DNA from 3 places in the Marinobacter halotolerans genome. Region 2 is predicted to be linked to each of the others. Evidence: predicted binding sites of a transcription regulator. Region 2 holds the regulator's gene; each other region holds the start of a gene.
What was found. The regulator sigma-54, encoded in region 2, starts transcription at its own class of promoters, with help from an activator protein. The targets are predictions, from matches to a motif close to ANTGGCATNNANNTTGCTNT.
Positions count from the first base shown of each region.

Region 1 (6,668 bases), on a different contig from region 2:
GGGGCTGTGTTGCCCATGATCGAGGTGTAATTTTTTCCGTCATTGGAAAAGAACACATCAAACACATCGCTTGCATCTGAGGTGAAGAAATCCTGGTGGCTATTGTTGCCAGGGCTCACATTGCCCGGATTTCCATCATCGCCTGCGTTCAACCAGACTTTCGTGAGGCTTACGATGCTCTTGAAGTCAAAAAACAGAACCTCGTCGTTGTTGACGTTATTATTAAGACTGCCTTCAAAGTTGTCACTATCACCAGTCAAGCCCGATTCGACACCAAGACCACCATGTGCCGGACCGGTATCCCTCCAGACCTTTACGTTATCGCCTGTTGTTATGTCCGTGTCGCGATTGAAGGAAACACCGTCCGCCAGATTCTTGTTGGAATAGCCAGCGCTTACCGAAAAATCCGGGTAATAGAGTGTCGGTGACTTCACCTCTACCCCATAGTCAGTCGGGTCGCCCGGCAGAAAGTAGTTTTTTTCATCAAACTTGATTTCCGCTCCCGTTGCACTCAGAGAAAAAGTGCTTGCGACAACCGCTCCCATTAACAAACCGATGGATCTGTTCATCCTTTTCACCTCTGCATGACGTCTTCTTTGTGGGTGGTCAAAGCCCCCGTCCTTTTGGGAAAGCCTTGCTCTCGACAAGCCAGATAGCAACCCGCATGCCATCGCTAGAAAAGGCTTCGATTTCACCTGGTTAATTTTCGACCAAACATTTCATGAAGAGCTTCTGTAAAGGATGTTGACACACCACTTTTGAGCCAGACCGGCGATGTTCCAGGCGAGGAGGGCTTATATTCTTAAACCCAGAATCATTTATTGAAGAATTTTGAAGACACTGCAGCCCTCGACTCGGCACCGAGCAATAACAGCAGCGCGGTTCTGATCGGCTCTTACGATGCAAAGCATCCTCTGTCACAGCAAACTGAAGAGTTCGGGGAGCCGCTGGACTGGTTCTGGCCCTTCGCCGCAAAGTCTGATTTCAGGCTCAGGCACTCTCATTGAGAAAATTCCACTGCGGTAGGTTTTTTGTTTTCTAGAGACTTAACGACAACAAACCAACTAAAGAAAGGCCTACCCATCTCCCATCCGGGATACCTGACAAGTCATCGTGAGCATGAATTGTGTCGATAATTTTTACAGATATAACGACAAAGCAACCACAAACAGACTTAAATCCCTTAGGGGTCTCTACTTTATAAAATCTGGCATAAAACTCGCAGCGCCTTACCCCAGGGGCGATGCCCGAAAAATTTCAGCAATCGCCACAAACAAGCTTTTGGGAGAAATAACATGAAGGTCAGAACAACGTTGGCGGTAGCTGCCCTGGGATTAGGCTTTTCCGCCTTTGCAGCAGCCACACCGATCGTTTCCGGCGGTGGAACAGCATCATGCGAACTGGGCGCAGCGTTTGGCGGATCGGCTGGCGATTCGTGTACGTTGCAAGAGGTAGATGCACATCCCTCATGGGCACCGGAGAACAATCCTTATGAAGGATCCGTGTGGGTTTCCTACGACGACACCGGCTATCAAGGGGATGTTCTTGCTCCAAGGGCTGGCAGCGCTGAAAATTCGGACGGTAAACAGTCAATCATGAAGGTAACGGAGACCTTCACACTTTCTTCCAGCGGCCTGCTGGATTTCTGGATCTGGACCGATGACACATCTGATTTTTATTTTGATGGAATCCTGATCAAGGGAGCCAACTTCACTCAATCCACCTGCGCCAATGGCCCGATTGGATGCGAAGTTGACGAAGGCTATAACTACAACACTTCACTCGGTGCAGGAACCTATTCCATCGAGATGGTGTCCTATCAAGTCGGCTCAGGCACTGATACAACGTCTAACCCATTCGGTTTACTGTACTCCGGCAAGATTACTGAAGTACCAGAGCCTGGCACACTGGCTTTGCTGGGTCTCGGCCTGGCAGGACTTGGGCTGGCTCGCCGGCGCAAAGCCTGATTCCAGCTCTAGCCACTGCGGTTACAAAACCCCACTGAGGTGGGGTTTTTACGTTATGTTCCAGTGAGCTTAAATCACAAATAACCCCACGAACTCATTCACCGATATTTGCTCAAGCACCCCCCCACGACAGGCTTCCAGAATGCGCTCGCAGTGCTGCGGCGGGAACCGGGTTCGCAGGTTGGCGGCGAATTTCGCTTCCAGCTCTCGCCTGCCCTCCTCTCTGCGCCGGCGGTCGATTTCAGGGTAGGTCTGGTGGAACCCGTCTTCGTGATGTTCAGCAGTTGGCGAACCGAAGATGATACGAATAGCGCATGCAAATCAATGTGACATTCGTGAAGGTGTGCATTCATGTCGACATTATTTACACATACAACAAACTTTTATTTGGAAAATAACCTACGTTACTGATTTCACCTTGTTAATGTAGTCTTGGATCAATAATTGCCCCATTTGGAATGAATCCATTGCAAGCAACACGGACGGAGAACCAACATGTTTTTTTCTGCTAACCGAACAGGCCCAACATTTCTTCTCACGGCGGTCCTGGCAGCATCTCCCAGCATCGCGATGTCGACTCTACTCTTTGAGAGCAATAACCTCGATCGCACTTTTAATGTTGGAGGAAATCAAGGAATCATTTCGTTTTTCGAGGTTGACCAAAGAACCAACCTGACCAGTTTTTCTATTGAGTTTGACCTTTCCGAGAATGCCGACGTCAATTTTGTGATCTATGACGTTGATCAGGGACCAAACTCGAACAGTGGGACCTTGCTGTACCAAGGGGAGAAGTCTTTCGCGGACGATGGTTTGACGTTCAAACAGTCAGATGCACTGTCGCTGTTCCTGGAAACAGGCAAGACATACGGGCTTGGCTTAACGACAAATATATCGACACGTGTTTCTTATTACTTCAGCCAGGGTGGCAAAGAAGAAAACGGTATCCGTTCACTGGAAGAAAACCAGAATTTAACCGGGTTTTCTTTCCCTGAATTCAACTCTAGTGGCAGCATCGAAATAAGGACACAAATATTCGGCAACCAGGACGCGCAGGAAGAGACACCTCCCACGGTTTCCGTTCCCGAACCGGGTACATTGGCGATGTTCAGCCTCGGTTTAATTGGACTGGGAGTCCTTCGCCGAAAAAAATCCAGCTGAAATGTTTTTTGGTAAGGGTCCCCGATAAGCTCGGGGATTTCTCGAATGCTCAACGGTAATCCCCCCCAAAAAAAAGCCGCAGTTCGGGATTCCGGGTCAGGATTATGCGTTCCAGTGAGCTTAAATCACAAATAATCCCACGAACTCATTCACCGACATTCGCTCAAGCACCACTCCCCCACGGCAAGCCTCCAGAATGCGCTCGCAGTGCTGCGGCGGGAAACGGGTCCTCAGGTTATTTGCGAATTTCGCTTCCAGCTCCGGCATGCCTTCCTCTCTGCGCCGGCGGTGTCCGATGGGGTACTCCACAGCTACCTGATCCGTGCTGCTTCCATCAGTGAAAAACACCTGTACAGCATTGGCGATCGAACGTTTGTCCGCCTCCAGATATTCCTGGGTGTACCGGGGATCTTCCACGACTTCCATCACGTCCCGAAGGCGATCGATTTCCGGATGGGTCTGGTGAAATTCGTCTTCATAGTGTTCAGCGGTTAGCGAACCGAATATCAGCGGGACGGCCGTCATGTATTGCAGGCAGTGGTCCCGGTCCGCCGGGTTGGCCAGCTTGCCCTGCTTGGAGATGATGCGGATGGCGGATTCGTGGGTGGTGATCACGATCTTCTGAATCTCATCAAGCCGGCCCTTCACCTGGGGGTGCAGCTGAACAGCCGCTTCGGCCGCGGTCTGGGCGTGGAACTCTGCTGGAAACGAAATCTTGAACAGGATGTTCTCCATCACGTAGGAGCCGAAGTCCTGTGGTAAAGAAAATTGACGCTTGTCGTCCGGCTTCAGCTTCTGGTCTTTGTTGGTCTTGCTGAACAATACATCGTAGAAGCCCCACTGGGGCGCGGTCAGGGCACCCGGTACGCCCATTTCGCCCCGCATGGCCATGTCCGCAAGCCTTACCGCCCGAGAGGTTGCATCACCAGCCGCCCAGGATTTACGGGAGCCGGCGTTGGGCGCATGCCGATAGGTTCGCAACGACTGGCCATCCACCCAGGCGTGGGACAGGGCGGACAACATCTGGTCGCGGTTGGCGCCCATGAGCTTGGCGCAGACGGCCGTAGAGGCCACCTTCACCAATACCACGTGATCCAGCCCGACGCGGTTAAAGGAGTTTTCCAGCGCTAGCACGCCCTGGATCTCGTGGGCCATGATCATGGCTTCCAGCACTGATTTTACGGTGATTGGCGCGTAGCCCTCCGCAATGCGCTTCTGGGAGAGATGGTCCGCAACCGCCAGAATGCCGCCCAGGTTATCCGAGGGATGCCCCCACTCTGCTGCCAGCCAGGTGTCGTTGTAATCCAGCCAGCGAATAATACAGCCAATGTCCCAGGCGGCTTTCACTGGGTCCAGTCGGAACTGGGTGCCTGGCACTCGCGCGCCGTGGGGAACCAGCGTGCCTTCCACGAGTGGCCCCAGATGTTTGGTGCATTCCGGGAAGCGCAGGGCCAGCAGCCCGCAGCCAAGGGTGTCCATCAGGCAGTAGCGGGCCGTGTTCCAGGCTTCCTCACTGCTTATGCGGTAATTAAGGGTGTAATCGGCGATTTGCTGGATCACCTGATCGTAATCAGGGCGTTGGTTCTGTTCGGCGTTGGTGGTCATACGCTGGATACTCCTGCGATTGGCACTACTATCAGCCTAGACTATTTGGCCGCTGAGTTCAGCGAACCCAGATACGTCGGTTTTATTTACACTTCCTGGAGTAGCTTGACCAGGAAACCCCCTAGAGCCATGTTTTAAATAGATTTATTTTCTTGGCTTCAAACTTGCTTAGACGACTGGGTTGGTAGTATCCCCATGAAGTCAACGGAGTAAGTTATGAAAACATCCCATCAAATCCTCGCCGGCGCCGCCCTGAGCCTTTTTGCCAGTGTTGCCTCTGCGACCGTGATCATCGACGGTTCCACACAGGGTTATTACAACAATAATCTGGGCGATCTTTATTCAACCTACGATGGATCAGACCCGGTTTATTTCCCTGCACCAAACGTTTCTGAGGGTGACCCGCTTCAAAATCCGCTGAGCGAGCCGACTCTGGATTCAACCCCAGCGCTGGGCAACTGGCTGACCGATCCTGCGAATCTCTCGGCTAATTGGTCAGGATTGATGGACATTCCCGCTACATGGACCGTGAACCACGAGACTGCGATCATCTATGAGTTCGAACTCACCGAGTCTGCCACAGTGACGGTTGATATCGGAATCGACAACGGAATCTATGCCTGGATCAACGGCGGCTACGTTTTTGGTGCCATGGCACCCGGTGGCGACTTCGCTGGGGAGTATTCGTTTGGAACAACCCTGGGCGCTGGCACCCACTACCTGCAGCTGCTTAGAGAAGATCACGGCGGCCGTACCGGCTTCAGCATCACCGCCACAGCGGTTCCGGAGCCAGCAACCCTGGCCCTGATGGGGCTTGGCCTGCTGGGCCTCGGCCTCTCACGCCGCAAGGCCTGAGATTTCATGGCTACAACAAAAACCGGGGCAACTGCCCCGGTTTTCCGTACCACTTAAACAAAACCAATCTGCATCACGCCGCCCTGCGCGACATACCTCTCACACTCAGAAGCCCTGTCAGGCCTAGCGCAAAAAGCGCCAGAGTGCCGGGCTCAGGAACGTCCACAACCAGAGGTTCCACACTCAGTTCAACATAGTCAAATGCGGTGTAAGGCTCCCTTGGAGCGTCGAAGTTTACAGCTACCTCGCCACCCCAGATGCCACTGCCAGTGTTTGTGAACACGTCATAGAAATCCAGAGTGGCGAATGCGCCCTGAATCAACCCATCGTTGGAGCTGTTGTTCTGCGGAGTGACGCCAATTGTTTTACTGCCAGACGCAAAAACAAAGTCGATAGCGGCCGGAGTAACGTCATAGTCCGCGAAGACCATGTTAAAGAAGATGGGTGTCCCAGCCAAAATGTCTGACTGTGATACTTCGAAAAGGAAAGAGAAACCAGGCTGGTTTGGCAGGCTTGTGGACGAACCCGCAGGGAAAGTACCTCCGCTACCTGACGTTCCATCGTTTGCGTTATACACCTGGTTGCTCGAGGAAGACGAATCGTAACTGGTGGACAGGCTGATATCGGTAAACTCTGTGCCCTGGGTTCCCGTATCTGTAAAACCAGTGCCTGACACAGACTCCCCATTACGATTATCGAAATCGTCACCGGAACCGGTCGCAACGGTGCTGTCGCCATTGTGGCTGGGCAAGACATCCGTAGGACCCAGATGGCCATCTGAATTCCGATCGGCTGCGCCACCATCACCGGTGAGGCTCGCGAAATTGGGGTCAGCGTCATAGCCAAACCCGTCGTTGTCACCGATCCTGATTTCTGAAAACGGCACAGCGGCTGCACTGCCGGCAAAGAGGCTGAAACTAACCGCTGCGGCAAGTTTTTTTGCGTTGTGATTCATCATTGTCACTTCCTCCGTGATTTCCATTGATGAATTCTTCACAACGCAAAAACCAAACCAGATAAAGGAAAGCGCCCTATGTCAGATATTTACAAAGCAGGCGTTTTATTCACCTGTTAAAAAATCTG
Region 1 covers NZ_VMHP01000002.1:751,938-758,605, reverse strand. The annotation lists gene FPL19_RS17670 (PEP-CTERM sorting domain-containing protein) at 1-695, opposite strand, end outside; partial or broken gene FPL19_RS17855 (PEP-CTERM sorting domain-containing protein) at 1,887-1,967, shown strand; gene FPL19_RS13815 (PEP-CTERM sorting domain-containing protein) at 2,463-3,125, shown strand; gene prpD (2-methylcitrate dehydratase) at 3,246-4,730, opposite strand; gene FPL19_RS13805 (PEP-CTERM sorting domain-containing protein) at 4,947-5,585, shown strand; gene FPL19_RS13800 (PEP-CTERM sorting domain-containing protein) at 5,659-6,543, opposite strand; gene prpF (2-methylaconitate cis-trans isomerase PrpF) at 6,646-6,668, opposite strand, start outside.
Region 1: a site for sigma-54 is predicted at 4,882-4,901, ahead of FPL19_RS13805 (PEP-CTERM sorting domain-containing protein). Genes of this name have one in related genera too.

Region 2 (6,668 bases):
CCGACTGCCTCCAGCTTCATCAATACGATGTCGCGTATCATATCTTCCGGAAGCTGGGTGTGTACCCGGATCGGAAAAGCCACGTTCTCGAACACGCTCAGATCGGTAAACAGGGCGCCACTCTGGAACAGCATCCCCATTTTTTCCCGCAGGCGGTAAAGCGCCTTGCGCCCCAATGCGGGCACGGACTCACCGGCCACGGTAATCGTTCCGGAATCCGGTTTCAGTTGTCCGCCGATGAGCCGTAACAGCGTGGTCTTGCCTGTGCCGCTCGGCCCCATAATCGCGGTGATACGCCCTTCCGGAATCCGCAGGCTGACGCCGTCAAAAATACGCCGGCTTCCACGCGTGAAGACCACGTCTTTCAATTCAATGTAGGGTTCTGCTGACACGCTCATTCCCTGGCCCGGCGTTCGATTCAGAGCGCTACATTATGCCAAGATGGCGGTAACCTCAATCGAACATCGCCAATATGAACACAAAGCAATACGAACTCTCAGCCAGTATGGAAGTGATATACTCTGGCGTCACATCAATGCACTGCCAATGCGAGATCTGAAAGCCGAATGAAAAGCGAGACAAGCCAGACCTTCCGCGAGTCTGCCCTCAGAGCCATTGCGATCGAACGTGACGCAATTGATGCACTGAGCGAACGGATTGATGACAGCTTTGTAAAGGCCTGCGAGGTCATCATGGCCTGCAAGGGACGGGTGGTGGTGACCGGCATGGGCAAATCCGGCCACATCGGTAACAAGATTGCCGCCACCCTGGCCAGCACGGGCACCCCGGCGTTCTTTGTCCACCCGGGCGAAGCTAGCCACGGCGATCTCGGCATGATCACCGGTCAGGACGTGGTTCTGGCCATCTCCAACAGTGGCAACACCAGCGAAGTACTGACCATTCTGCCTCTGTTCAAACGTATGGGCGCACCGCTGATCAGCATGACCGGCAATGCCAATTCCGTGCTGGCCCGGGAGGCCGCCGCTAACCTGGACATCAGCGTAGCCGTCGAGGCCTGCCCACTGGGCCTGGCGCCTACCTCTAGCACAACCGCCACGCTGGTTATGGGTGACGCCCTGGCGGTGGCCCTGCTGGAGGCCCGCGGGTTCAGCGCCGAGGATTTTGCCATGTCCCATCCCGGCGGCACGCTTGGCCGACGCCTGCTTTTGCGGGTGTCGGACATCATGCATGCCGGCGACCAGATCCCCAGAGTCCAGGAGAACGTGCCGCTAAGCCGCGCGTTGCTGGAAATCTCCCGCAAGGGCCTGGGCATGACAACCGTCGTCAATGCCAGCGGCGAGCTCTGCGGAATATTCACTGACGGCGATTTGCGCCGAACCCTGGACCGCTCGATCGACATCCATTCAACTGCAATCAGTGATGTGATGACACGCAATGGTCGCACCATCCATGAAGACCAGCTGGCAGCGGAGGCACTGAATATGATGGAAGAGCTGAAGATCAACGCCTTGCCCGTTATTGACCGTAATGGCCTGCTGACCGGCGCGATCAACATGCACGACCTGCTACGGGCCGGAGTGATCTGATGGCCGCAAAAACGCCAGGCCTCCGCCCCCAATGGCCCGAAGCCATTCTCCAGAAAGCCGCCGGCATAAGGCTGCTGGCTCTGGATGTGGACGGCATCATGACCGATGGCAAACTCTACTTCACTGCCAGTGGCGATGAAATGAAAGGCTTCAATATCCTCGATGGCCTGGGAATGAAGCAGGTCATGGCTGCAGGCATCGAACTTGCCGTAATTACCGGCAGGCGCTCCCCCCTTACCGAAAAACGCATGACCGACCTGAGCATTTCCAACCTGATGCAGGGCCGGGAGGATAAAAAAGTTGCACTCCAGGAACTGGCCAATCGTTTGAACATTGAGCCCGCCGCCATTGCCTATATGGGGGACGATCTGCCAGACCTGCCCGCCATCCTCTACGCCGGTCTGGGCGTGACGGTCCCCAATGGCCACTGGGCGGTGCGCGAATCGGCGGATCTGTGCACCGGTTCGGCGGGAGGCCAGGGTTCGGTGCGGGAACTTTGTGACCTGCTGCTGTTGGCCCAGGGAAAGCTGGACACTACCTTGCTTCCCTACCAGCAAGAAGATCAGATGCAGAATCAGGGATCGGATCAATGACCCTGGAAACCCTGATTCGCGGCCCAAAAACCCGGGCGCTGGCCCTGGTGGCGGTGATCGCGGCCCTGATCGTCATGCTCTGGCAGAGCGACGAACCTGTGCAGCCTATGGAAGCCGCAAAACTGCGGGGCGAAGCCGAGCCGGACGCCTTTGTGGTGGGCGGTCAGTTCCTGTCATTCAGCACCACCGGCCAACTGGCCATGCAAATAAAAAGCGAGCGGATCGAGCAATTTGAAGAAGACAGCATCTTCCGCATGCAACAGCCACGCGCCACACTGTTTGGGGAATCCGACGGTGCCACCTGGAAGCTGGAAGCGAAACAGGGCAGACTTCTTGAGACGCAGGGAATGATGTTCCTGACCGGTAACGTCGACATTACGCGGCTGTCGGATGAACGCGGCCCCCTGTCGCTCTCAACCGAAACGCTCACGCTGGACAACGAAGAACGCACGGCCTATACCGCTGACCCGGTCAGAATCAGCGATCCGCTCGGCATTACCCGCGCGACCGGCATGAAAGTCTGGATTGACGAACGCATACTCGAACTCAACGCTCAGGTGGAAGGACGTTATGAGCCCGGTAAATAGACATACACGCCGCAATCCCGGCATTCTGTTTTACCTTGTGCTGATGCTGTTGGCACCGCCGGTGGCTGCGTTCAATCTGGAGTCGGATACCCCCATCCGCGTCACTGCCGACACGGCCCGCCTGGATGACAGCAAGGGCGTTGCAACCTATACCGGTTCAGTAGAGATGACCCAGGGCGACATCCGCCTGACGGCCGAACGGGTCACCGTTACCCGAAGTGAGGAAGGCGTGAGCCGGATTCAGGCTTCAGGCCAGCCGGCCAGGTACCGGCAACCAGCCGTCGAAGGCCAGGGAGAAACCGATGCCCGCGCCCTGGAAATCCAGTGGTCGGCGGAGGACAACCGGGTCACTTTCAGAGGCGAGGCTGTGATTGAGCAGGGCGGAAACCTTTTTCGCGGGCAGGTCATTCATTATGATAGCGCCGAACGTATCGTGACCGCCGAGGGCTCCGACGAGTCCGGTGGTGGCGACGGCCGGGTGGAAATGGTTATTCAGCCACGCAGCACTGACAAGAAGGGACCGGATGGCAGTTCTGAGAGCCAGTAATCTGGCGAAAAGCTACAAGCAGAAAAAAGTGGTCATCGACGTCTCGTTGGAAATCAGAAGTGGCGAGATAGTCGGCCTCCTTGGCCCCAACGGCGCCGGCAAAACCACCTGTTTTTATATGATTGTCGGGCTTGTACCCGCCGACAACGGCCGCGTGACCATCGACAGCAAGGACATCACTCCCCTGCCCATGCATGGCCGCGCGCGCCAGGGCATCGGCTATCTGCCCCAGGAAGCCTCGGTATTTCGCAAACTGACCGTTCGCGACAACATCATGGCTATTCTGGAGACCCGATCAGAGCTGAAACGCAGTGAGCGGGAAGCCAAGGCCGAAGAACTGCTGGAAGAGTTTCACATCAACCACATTCGCGACAGCGTTGGCATGGCGCTGTCAGGCGGTGAGCGCCGGCGGGTGGAAATCGCCAGGGCCCTGGCCATGGAGCCGGCCTTCATACTGCTGGACGAACCCTTTGCCGGCGTAGACCCTATTTCCGTCAGCGACATCAAGCAGATTGTCCGCCACCTGAGGGACAAGGGCATAGGCGTTCTGATCACCGATCACAACGTGCGCGAAACCCTCGACATCTGCGAGAACGCCTACATTGTCAGCGGCGGACATATTATTGCCTCCGGCAACGCTGAGCAGATCCTCGCCAACCAGCAGGTCAAGGAAGTTTACCTTGGTAACGAGTTCAGGCTTTAGTATGAATCCCCGTGACAACAGGCACAGCAGCCAATTGTTTTGCCATCCGCAAGCAAGTACACTCGGCAAAGAACTTGCTTGGTATGGCAAGTTGCCAACATACATAGAGTTTTTGTCAACGCCTTGCACCTGAGAGACCGAGTGACGGACCCTGAATCATGGTTATGAAAGCCTCATTACAATTAAAGATGGGCCAGAGCCTGACCATGACGCCCCAGTTGCAACAGGCCATCCGCCTCTTGCAGCTTTCGACGCTAGACCTTCAGCAGGAAATCCAGCAGGCACTGGAATCCAACCCCATGCTGGAAACGTCCGAGGAAGAGGATCAGGTCGGTGATACCGCGGAGTCCGAGCGCGATGAACAGGACGCGGCGAATAACGAAGAGCACACAGCCAGCGCCGCGGAAACCGAGGCCTCCAGTGATTGGGACGAATCGGAAAACGGCCCGGACTGGGCATCGGAAACCGACAGTCCCGACACAATCCCGGATGACCTGCCCGTCGACACCGCCTGGGACGATATCTATCAGTCAGCTCCTGCCCCGGCCGCCCGAAACGACGACGAAAACGACCACGACTTCGAGACCCGCAACTCCCCGACCGAAACCCTGCGGGATCACCTGGAATGGCAGCTAAATCTCACACCACTGAGTGAGCGGGATCAGGCCATCGCCCACGCGCTACTTGATGCAGTGAACAACAACGGCTACCTCACCTCGCCACTGGAAGAAATCCACTCCGGCATGGTCGAGGAATCGGACGAAGACCCGCTGGAGCTGGACGAAGTCGAAGCCGTGCTTCACCGTCTGCAACATTTCGATCCGCCCGGTGTTTTCGCCCGGGATCTCCAGGAATGTCTACTGATCCAGCTGAATCAGCTCCCGCCCGATACACCCTGGTTGGCCCAGGCCAGACTGGTCATCACCCACTACATCAACCTGCTTGGCAACCGGGATTACGCGCAGCTTCTGCGGCGCAGTCGCCTGAAAGAAGATCAGCTTCGGGAAGTTCTGGCGCTGATCACGGCGCTGAATCCGCGCCCGGGAGACACCATTGATCAGGGCGAACCGGATTACGTCATCCCGGACGTCATTGTCAGGAAGCACAACGAGCGCTGGCGCGTGGAACTCAATCCTGAAATTGCCCCGCGCATTCGTGTGAATGCCAGCTATGCTTCACTTATCAAGCGTGCAGACAGCAGCGCCGACAACACCTACCTGCGGGATCAGCTGCAGGAGGCAAAATGGTTCATCAAAAGCCTGCAAAGCCGTAACGAAACCCTGCTAAAGGTGGCAACGCGTATTGTCGAGCACCAGCAGGGCTTTCTTGATCATGGCGAAGAGGCGATGAAACCGCTGATTCTGTCGGACATTGCCCAGGCGGTGGAAATGCATGAATCCACCATATCCCGGGTAACCACGCAGAAATACATGCATACCCCCAGGGGCATTTTTGAGCTCAAGTACTTTTTCTCAAGCCATGTCAGTACTGACGAGGGCGGCGAATGTTCCTCGACCGCCATACGGGCAATGATCAGGAAACTGATTTCAGCGGAAACGCCGAAAAAGCCATTGAGCGACAGCAAAATTGCAGCCATGCTAGGGGACCAGGGTATAAAAGTGGCCCGACGGACAGTGGCCAAGTACCGCGAGGCAATGCACATTCCTCCATCCAACGAAAGAAAGCGACTGGTGTAGGACTCACCCGTTCGCAGACAACAGGAGACGCCAATGCAACTCAATATTTCAGGCCATCACGTAGAACTGACTCCCGCACTGAAAGATTACGTTTCCGGAAAATTTGAAAAGCTAGAGCGTCACTTTGACCATATCAGCAACTGTCAGGTGACCCTTGAGGTTGAGAAAGTGCGGCAAATGGCGGAGGCGACCCTCCATGTGATTGGCGGTGAGATTCACGCAAAGGCTGAGAACGAGGATATGTACGCGGCGATTGACGCCCTGGTAGACAAGCTGGACAGACAGATACTCAAGCACAAAGAAAAGAATGTAGACCGGATGCACGGCAACGGCGCCCGCTAGGCAGACCGAAACCTGCATGTCACTAATCGAGCTGCGGCGCTGACTTACAAGCCATTGGCCTACTCGCCACCGGCTTTGAGTTGAAAGGTGCCGCAGCCTTTTTTTACGGAACTGACGTCGATTCATGACCGACACAACCCTGACCATCGAGAACATTCTCGCCCCGGAACTGACACTCTGCAGGGTGCCGGCCTCCAGTAAGAAGCGGGTAATGGAAACCATCGCGGAACAGATTCAGCACCGCGATGAAACCCTCAGCGACGCCCAGATATTCAATAATCTGGTCTCCAGAGAGCGACTGGGCAGCACCGGCATTGGCCAGGGTATCGCCATCCCCCACTGCCGTCTGGACGGGCTGGACCACGTCGTTGGCCTGCTGATGACACTGGAGGAAGGTGTCAGCTTCGATGCCATCGACAACCAACCGGTGGATCTTGTGTTTGCCCTCGTCGTACCGAAAGAGGCAACCAGTGAACACCTCGAGCTGCTGAGCCAGATTGCCGAGAAGTTCAATGATCGCGCCTTCTGTGACCATCTGCGTCAGTGTACGGATGGAGAAACGCTCTACCGGCAGATGCTCGCCGACAGCCCCTGAAATCTTTCGTCTTTGAGGTGACCCGGCATGAAACTGATCATTGTCAGCGGCCGCTCT
Region 2 covers NZ_VMHP01000001.1:261,579-268,246, forward strand. The annotation lists gene FPL19_RS01130 (ABC transporter ATP-binding protein) at 1-398, opposite strand, end outside; gene FPL19_RS01135 (KpsF/GutQ family sugar-phosphate isomerase) at 567-1,547, shown strand; gene FPL19_RS01140 (KdsC family phosphatase) at 1,547-2,140, shown strand; gene lptC (LPS export ABC transporter periplasmic protein LptC) at 2,137-2,727, shown strand; gene lptA (lipopolysaccharide transport periplasmic protein LptA) at 2,711-3,274, shown strand; gene lptB (LPS export ABC transporter ATP-binding protein) at 3,252-3,977, shown strand; gene FPL19_RS01160 (RNA polymerase factor sigma-54) at 4,136-5,674, shown strand; gene hpf (ribosome hibernation promoting factor) at 5,708-6,016, shown strand; gene ptsN (PTS IIA-like nitrogen regulatory protein PtsN) at 6,141-6,611, shown strand; gene rapZ (RNase adapter RapZ) at 6,639-6,668, shown strand, end outside.

Region 3 (6,668 bases), 1.6 Mb from region 2:
CCTCCGGGTAGACGTTGAACAGCCGTGGATTCTCGCCGCGAATCTGCCCGCCCAGAATCATCGAGCAGCTGAAATCCACGTGGCTGATCTTGCCGTCTGGATTGTCCCGTCGGATGACTTCCCGCATGGTCTGCCCTACAAGCTCGGCTGCCTCGAACATGGAGGGGGCGTTCAGCAGGTTGAGATCCTTGGTGCCGCTTCGTTTATCCAGCAGGCTGATCACGCTCTGGCTTGTGGCAAGGTTACCGGCGGACAGTATAACCAGTTCGCGCTCTCCTTCCTGCTCAAAGACGTGCATTTTCCGGAACGTGGAAATCTGGTCGAAACCTGCATTGGTGCGGGAATCGGATGCGAATACAAGGCCATCGGCCAGTCGCATCGCCACACAATAGGTCATAAGCGGGTATCCTCGGGAACAGACTGAACGGCGTCAGTTTACCCGGTTTTTCAGAGAAATCATGCGGCGCGTTCGTCTTTTTAATCGGCTTTGCCCGGTTACTGACTCTCACTTGCGGGGGTGACCCACGCTCTGGTGTGAAGACGCTCGGTCCCGCCCCCGCTGCGCATTCCTCTTACCGGCGCCGCATCCAGATAATCCAGACCCGTCGCCAGTTTGATATGGCTTTCTGCCACGTTCAGCAGGTTCACCACGTCAAAGGTGTGCCAGTTGCGGCCCAGCCAGACCTCTGCCCAGGCATGAGTGGCCAGGTGGTCTTCGCTGTTGGTATGGATATAGCCACTGACATAACGCACTGGCACGCCGATGTACCGGCAGCAGGCGATAAACACGTGGGTATGGTCCTGACACACCCCCCGTTTCTGGTCAAAGGCTTCCGCCGCGGTGTGGGTGACGGTGGTAGCGCCGGGCATGAACTCGATGTGTTCCAGGATCCGGTTCATCATTCGCACCAGGCTGCGTTTGTTCGCAGAGAACTGCTTGGCAAACTGCTTGATAGGCTTGTTCACTTCAGTCAGCGGCGTTGGACGCAGGAAAACTTCCGGCGGGAAGGGTGAATCATCCTTGGTCAGAGGCTTGCCCGTCAGGTCTACGATGCCCTCTGCCGTCAGCGTGATTTCGGAAACCGGTTTGTCCATGGTCATCACGGTAACCTGGTTGCCGAATCCGTCCGTCATCATGCTGGTGTCGCCGGGGGTACGCAGATTCCAGGCAAGAATACGCTGCTGGGGCGTGTTGCGGGGCGTCAGCCTCAGGTATTGGATGCTGGTCTGGGTGGGTTCGTCATAGGTATAGGTCGTTTCGTGGCGAATTTTCAGTTTCATGCCTGCCACCCCATATAGTCCTTCTGGATCTGTGCGGAAATGTCCTGAATCCGCTCCAGGAAGTCGGTCAGGTATTCGTGCAGGCCACGTTCGGCTATGTAGTCCCGGTCGCCGTAATGAATATTGGCGTACAGGCTGTTGGCCATTCGTCTGGCTCTCCTGGCATCACCGCTGTCGACAAGTTCCAGCAGTGCCACAATTTCATGCAGGCAGGCGTGCAGGGAACGGGGTACGTCCAGCTCCAGTATCAACAGTTCGGCGACGTTCAGCGGCAATATGTTGGGGCCGTAAATCTGTTGGTAGGCTTCGAATGCCGCCAGTGAATGCAGCAGTGCGGTCCACTCGAAAAAGGAGCGGGTCGCGTGCTCGTTATGGGATGCGCTGGCCATTTCATGCCGGATGTCCAGCACCCGGGCGGTGGTGTCGGCTCTTTCGATAAACGTACCCAGACGCATGAAATGAAAGGCGTCGGTTCGAAGCAGAGTGCCATAGGCGGCGCCCCGGAAGATGTGGGAGCGGGCCCGGGTCCAGTCAAAGATCTGGCTGGCATTGGATTCAGTAACGCCAGTCTTGCGTAACTCCTTCATTTCAATGTACGACAGGTTGATGCTTTCCCACACGTCTGCGGACAGGCTGCCGCGTACATGAAGTGCGTTGTCCCGGGCGCTTTGAATGATGTTGAACACGCTGGCGGGATGGCGGTCATCCAGCAGCATGAAGTCGATCAGGTTCTGGGGGGTCACATCGCCGTAGAGTTTTTCGAATTCCCCGGACGTGCCGGTGACCAGCAGAGGCACGGATAGCTGCTCTTCCCGGTCTTCCGGAACATCGATCAGCGCCATGGTCAGGCTGATGTCCAGCAGGCGGGCCTGGGATTCAGCGCGTTCCAGATAGCGGGCCATCCAGAACAGGCTGGATGCGTCGCGGCTCAGCATAAGTCGTCCTCCAGCACCCAGGTGTCCTTCGTTCCGCCGCCCTGGGACGAGTTCACCACCAATGAGCCTTCCTTCAATGCCACCCTTGTAAGTCCACCGGGCACCATCTGGACTTTCTTGCCGCTCAATACAAAGGGCCTGAGGTCGAGGTGTCTTGGTGCGATCCCCTCCTCCACAAACGTGGGGCAGGTAGAGAGACTGAGAGTCGGCTGGGCGATGTAGTGATGGGGCTTTGCTTTCAACAGGTCGCGGAAATGACTGATTTCCTTCTTGGAGGCTCTGGGCCCGATCAGCATGCCGTAGCCGCCTGCGCCCTGGGCTTCCTTGACTACCAGTTCCGGCAGGTGCTCCAGCACGTATTTCAGATCCTTGGGTTTGCGGCACTGCCAGGTTGGCACGTTTTTCAGAATCGGCTCCTCGCTCAGGTAAAAGCGGATCATGTCCGGGACGTAGGGATAAATGGACTTGTCGTCCGCCACGCCGGTGCCCATGGCGTTGGCCAGCACTACGTTGCCACTGCGGTAGGCGCCGTAAAGGCCGGGCACGCCCAGCATGGAGTGCGGGTTGCCGGACAGAGGATCCAGGAAGTCATCGTCAATCCGGCGATAGATGACATCCACCTGCTGGGGCCCGATGGTGGTCTTCATGAAGACCTTGTTCTTGCGCACGAACAGGTCGGCACCTTCCACGAGTTCCACGCCCATCTGGCGGGCCAGGAAGGCGTGCTCGAAATAGGCACTGTTGAAGCGGCCCGGTGTCAGGACCGCGACGGTGGGGTTGGGCTTCAGTGATGCGGCCCGCAGGGTTTCACCCAACAGCGCCGGGTAATGATCCACCGGGGCCACCGGTGCTTCCGCAAAAAGTTCCGGAAAAAGCCGCATCATCATCCGGCGGTTTTCCAGCATATAGGATACGCCGCTCGGGCAGCGCAGGTTGTCTTCCAGCACGTAAAAATCGCCGTCGTTGTTGCGGATCAGGTCGATGCCGGCGATATGGGAGTAGAGGTTGCGGGGCAGTTTCAGGTTCTGCATCCCGGGCTGGTACTGGGGGTTGGCAAATACCTGCTCGGCGTTGATGACTCCCGCTTTTACGATGTCGAAGTTGTGGTAGATATCATGCAGGAAGCGGTTGAGCGCATTCACCCTTTGGCGCAGACCACTCTGCAGCTTGTGCCAGTCCGAAGCAGAGATGACCCTGGGGATCAGGTCGAAGGGGATGAGACGATCCGTGCCCTCATCCTGGCCATAGACGTTGAAGGTGATGCCCAGACGCTGGAACAGCACATTGGCTTCACGGCGCTTTTCAGCGATCAGATCCTCGTCCGAGTTGATCAACCAGTTCTCGAGGGTTCGGTAGTGAGGGCGGACGCGATTGTTGGGGTCGAACAGCTCGTCGTAGAGACCGTCCTCCGGAGTTTTTATCAGCATGGTTACACACTTCTCCCTTGGCGGCGTTTATGACGCCGTGTCTGATATCCGGTTTCAGTTCGTTAGAAAGTTCTGTGTAAAACCGCAGCAAATGGTGGGCCAGTATTTGCATTTGGCGGGCAGACCTCAGACTTCAGTAAAGGAGCAGACAGGGGCTTTGTCAAAAACGGGGGGAGTGGCGCGCGTGGCTCACTCCCCCGAAGGGAGGAAAAAGGATTAATCAGTGGCGTTGGCACCGATGCGGTGGATGCTCAGGTCGGCGCCGTTGAATTCTTCCTCTTCGGTGAGGCGGATGCCGGAAACGGCCTTGACCGCACCGTAGACCGCCAGGCCACCGATGAAAGCCACCGCGACGCCGGCAATGGAGCCGATGATCTGGGAGGTCAGGCTGACGCCGCCAAGGCCACCCAGGGCTTCCTGGCCGAAGATGCCGCAGGCGATTGCACCCCAGACACCACAGACGCCATGAAGCGGCCAGACACCCAGTACATCGTCCAGGCGCTCGATCCGGTCCTGAGCCCAGTCAAACAGAAAGACGAAGAGCGCACCGGCAACGCCACCGGTGATCAGTGCACCGACAGGGTGCATCAGGTCGGAGCCTGCACAGACAGCCACCAGGCCGGCGAGCGGACCGTTGTGAATGAAGCCGGGGTCCTTCCGGCCCACAAACATGGCAACCAGCACGCCGCCTACCATGGCCATCAGGCTGTTGACGGCGACCAGGCCGCTGATGCCGTCCATGGTCTGGGCAGACATCACGTTAAAACCGAACCAGCCGACGGTCAGAATCCAGGCGCCAAGGGCCAGGAAGGGGATGCTGGACGGGGCGAAGGCCACCACCCGGCCGTTGCGATAACGTCCGTTACGGGCTCCCAGCAGTAGAACGGCGGCCAGGGCGATCCAGCCACCGACGGCGTGCACTACAACGGAGCCGGCGAAGTCATGGAAAGGTGCACCAAACTGGTTCTCCAGCCAGCCCTGGAAACCGTAGTTGCCGTTCCAGATCATGCCTTCGAAAAACGGATAGACAAAACCGACGATCACTGCAGATGCAATCAGCATTGGGTAGAAGCGGGCGCGTTCGGCGACGCCACCGGAGACGATCGCGGGAATGGCCGCGGCAAAGGTCATCAAAAAGAAGAACTTCACCAGTTCGTAACCGTTGCTGGCGGTAAGCTCGCTGGCACCGGTCATGAAGTGGCTGCCGTAGGCCACGTAGTAGCCGATAAAAAAGTACATCACGGCGGAGACGCCGAAGTCGGTCATGATCTTGACCAGGGCATTAACCTGGTTCTTGTGCCGTACGGTGCCGACTTCGAGGAAGGCAAAGCCGGCGTGCATCGCCAGCACCATAATGGCGCCGATAAGAATGAACAGCGTGTTGGCGCTTTCGGTCAGCGTGTGAACTGCACTGGTGATATCCACTGGGTGATCTCTCCTGAATGGTTAAACGACGTGCCCCGGGGGCGACAATGCATTCAAAGAGGGCAAGCTAAGCAATAGATGTTCCAAAATAATGCATAGGCAGGAAGTTCGGGGGCTAAGAGAGATCGTTGGGTAGAAGCGCCATTACATTAAGCTCGAAAGCGCACGAAAGTAGTGCGCAATGAGCGAATGTGGGCTTTTATGGTGCGCTACCAGGAGATCCGATTGCCGGAGGGGCCCGGTTCTATGGTGGGCTCGAGAAGCGGCTCCTGTTGACCAGAGGGCGCGGAGCCAATCAGTTCCCTAAGCCGCAGAATCTCCTCCTGAACCTTGTCGGACAGGTCGAGGATGATCTCGACCCGTCGGTTTCGGGCCCGGTTTGCAGCAGATGTGTTGGGCACCAGGGGCTGGGTGTCGGCCTTGCCGGTGACGCTGACCCGGTCTGCCTCCAGTTGACCGCGGGCCAGCAACACATTGGCCACGGCGGCCGCCCGGGCGGCGGACAGATTCCAGTTGCTGGCAAACTGGCTGGTATTGATCGGCAGGTCGTCGGTGTGGCCTTCGATGGCGATGTCGCCGGGCATGTCCGCCAGTATCGGAGCCATGTCCAGAAGCAGTCCCTCGAAATCATAGGTTACGTTCGCTGACGCAGAGCCAAACGAGCCCTTTTCCTCGATACGGATGATAATACGTGTCTGGTCCTGAGTGACGCTGATGCGGCCCTCGGCAATGGCCGGTTCCAGCACCTCGAGAATTCTGTCGACGCGCTCGTCCATCTGTTCCTGAACGGCTTCTGCAATTGCCTTGGCTTCGGGACTTTTCAGCGTTTCCAGTTCCGGCTCTTCCGTGGTGGTGGTCTGCTTTACCTGTTCCAGCACGGTGGGCTCGGGCGGCGCCGGGGAAAACTTATCGAAAATCGGACTGGTGCCCTGTGGGATTTCCAGTGCGGGCACTTCACGCTGAACGCCAAAGGCTTTGGAGAGCTCCCCGGCGATCTGCTTGAACTTCTGTGCGTCGATTTCGGAGAACGACAGCAACAGCACAAAAAAGCACATCAGCAGAGACATAAGGTCGGCAAAGGTGACGACCCAGGCCGGAATCCCCGGTTTCTCCTCCTCGGGCAGTTCATCCATGATTGCTAACCTGTGGCCTCTTCAGTTTGCCCCTGCTTCTCACGCTGCTTTGGCGTCAGGTAGCTGGACAGCATCTGTTCCACAACCCGCGGATTGGTGCCTTCCTGGATCGCCACCAGCGCATCAATGTAGAGGGACTGCAGGCGGGCCTCTTCGGTCATCCGCAGTGACAGCTTATCGGCTATGGGCGTTGCAATCATGGTGGCGATCATTGCGCCATAGAGGGTCGTGAGCAGCGCTACCGCCATGGCGGGGCCGATGGACTTCGGGTCTTCCATGTTGGACAGCATCTGGACCAGACCGATCAACGTGCCGATCATGCCCATGGCCGGCGCCACATCCGCCAGGGCGGTAAAGACCTTGGCGCCGGACCGGTTGTGATCGAGGGTCATCAGCCGTTCTTTGTTCAGCAACTGTTTGATAGTGTCGCCATTGTGGCCATCCACCAGCATCTGGATGCCCTGGCC
Region 3 covers NZ_VMHP01000001.1:1,894,649-1,901,316, forward strand. The annotation lists gene FPL19_RS08715 (proteasome-type protease) at 1-397, opposite strand, end outside; gene FPL19_RS08720 (transglutaminase family protein) at 496-1,281, opposite strand; gene FPL19_RS08725 (alpha-E domain-containing protein) at 1,278-2,216, opposite strand; gene FPL19_RS08730 (circularly permuted type 2 ATP-grasp protein) at 2,210-3,643, opposite strand; gene FPL19_RS08735 (ammonium transporter) at 3,860-5,068, opposite strand; gene FPL19_RS08740 (MotB family protein) at 5,278-6,201, opposite strand; gene pomA (flagellar motor protein PomA) at 6,207-6,668, opposite strand, start outside.
Region 3: a site for sigma-54 is predicted at 3,728-3,747, ahead of FPL19_RS08730 (circularly permuted type 2 ATP-grasp protein). Genes of this name have one in related genera too.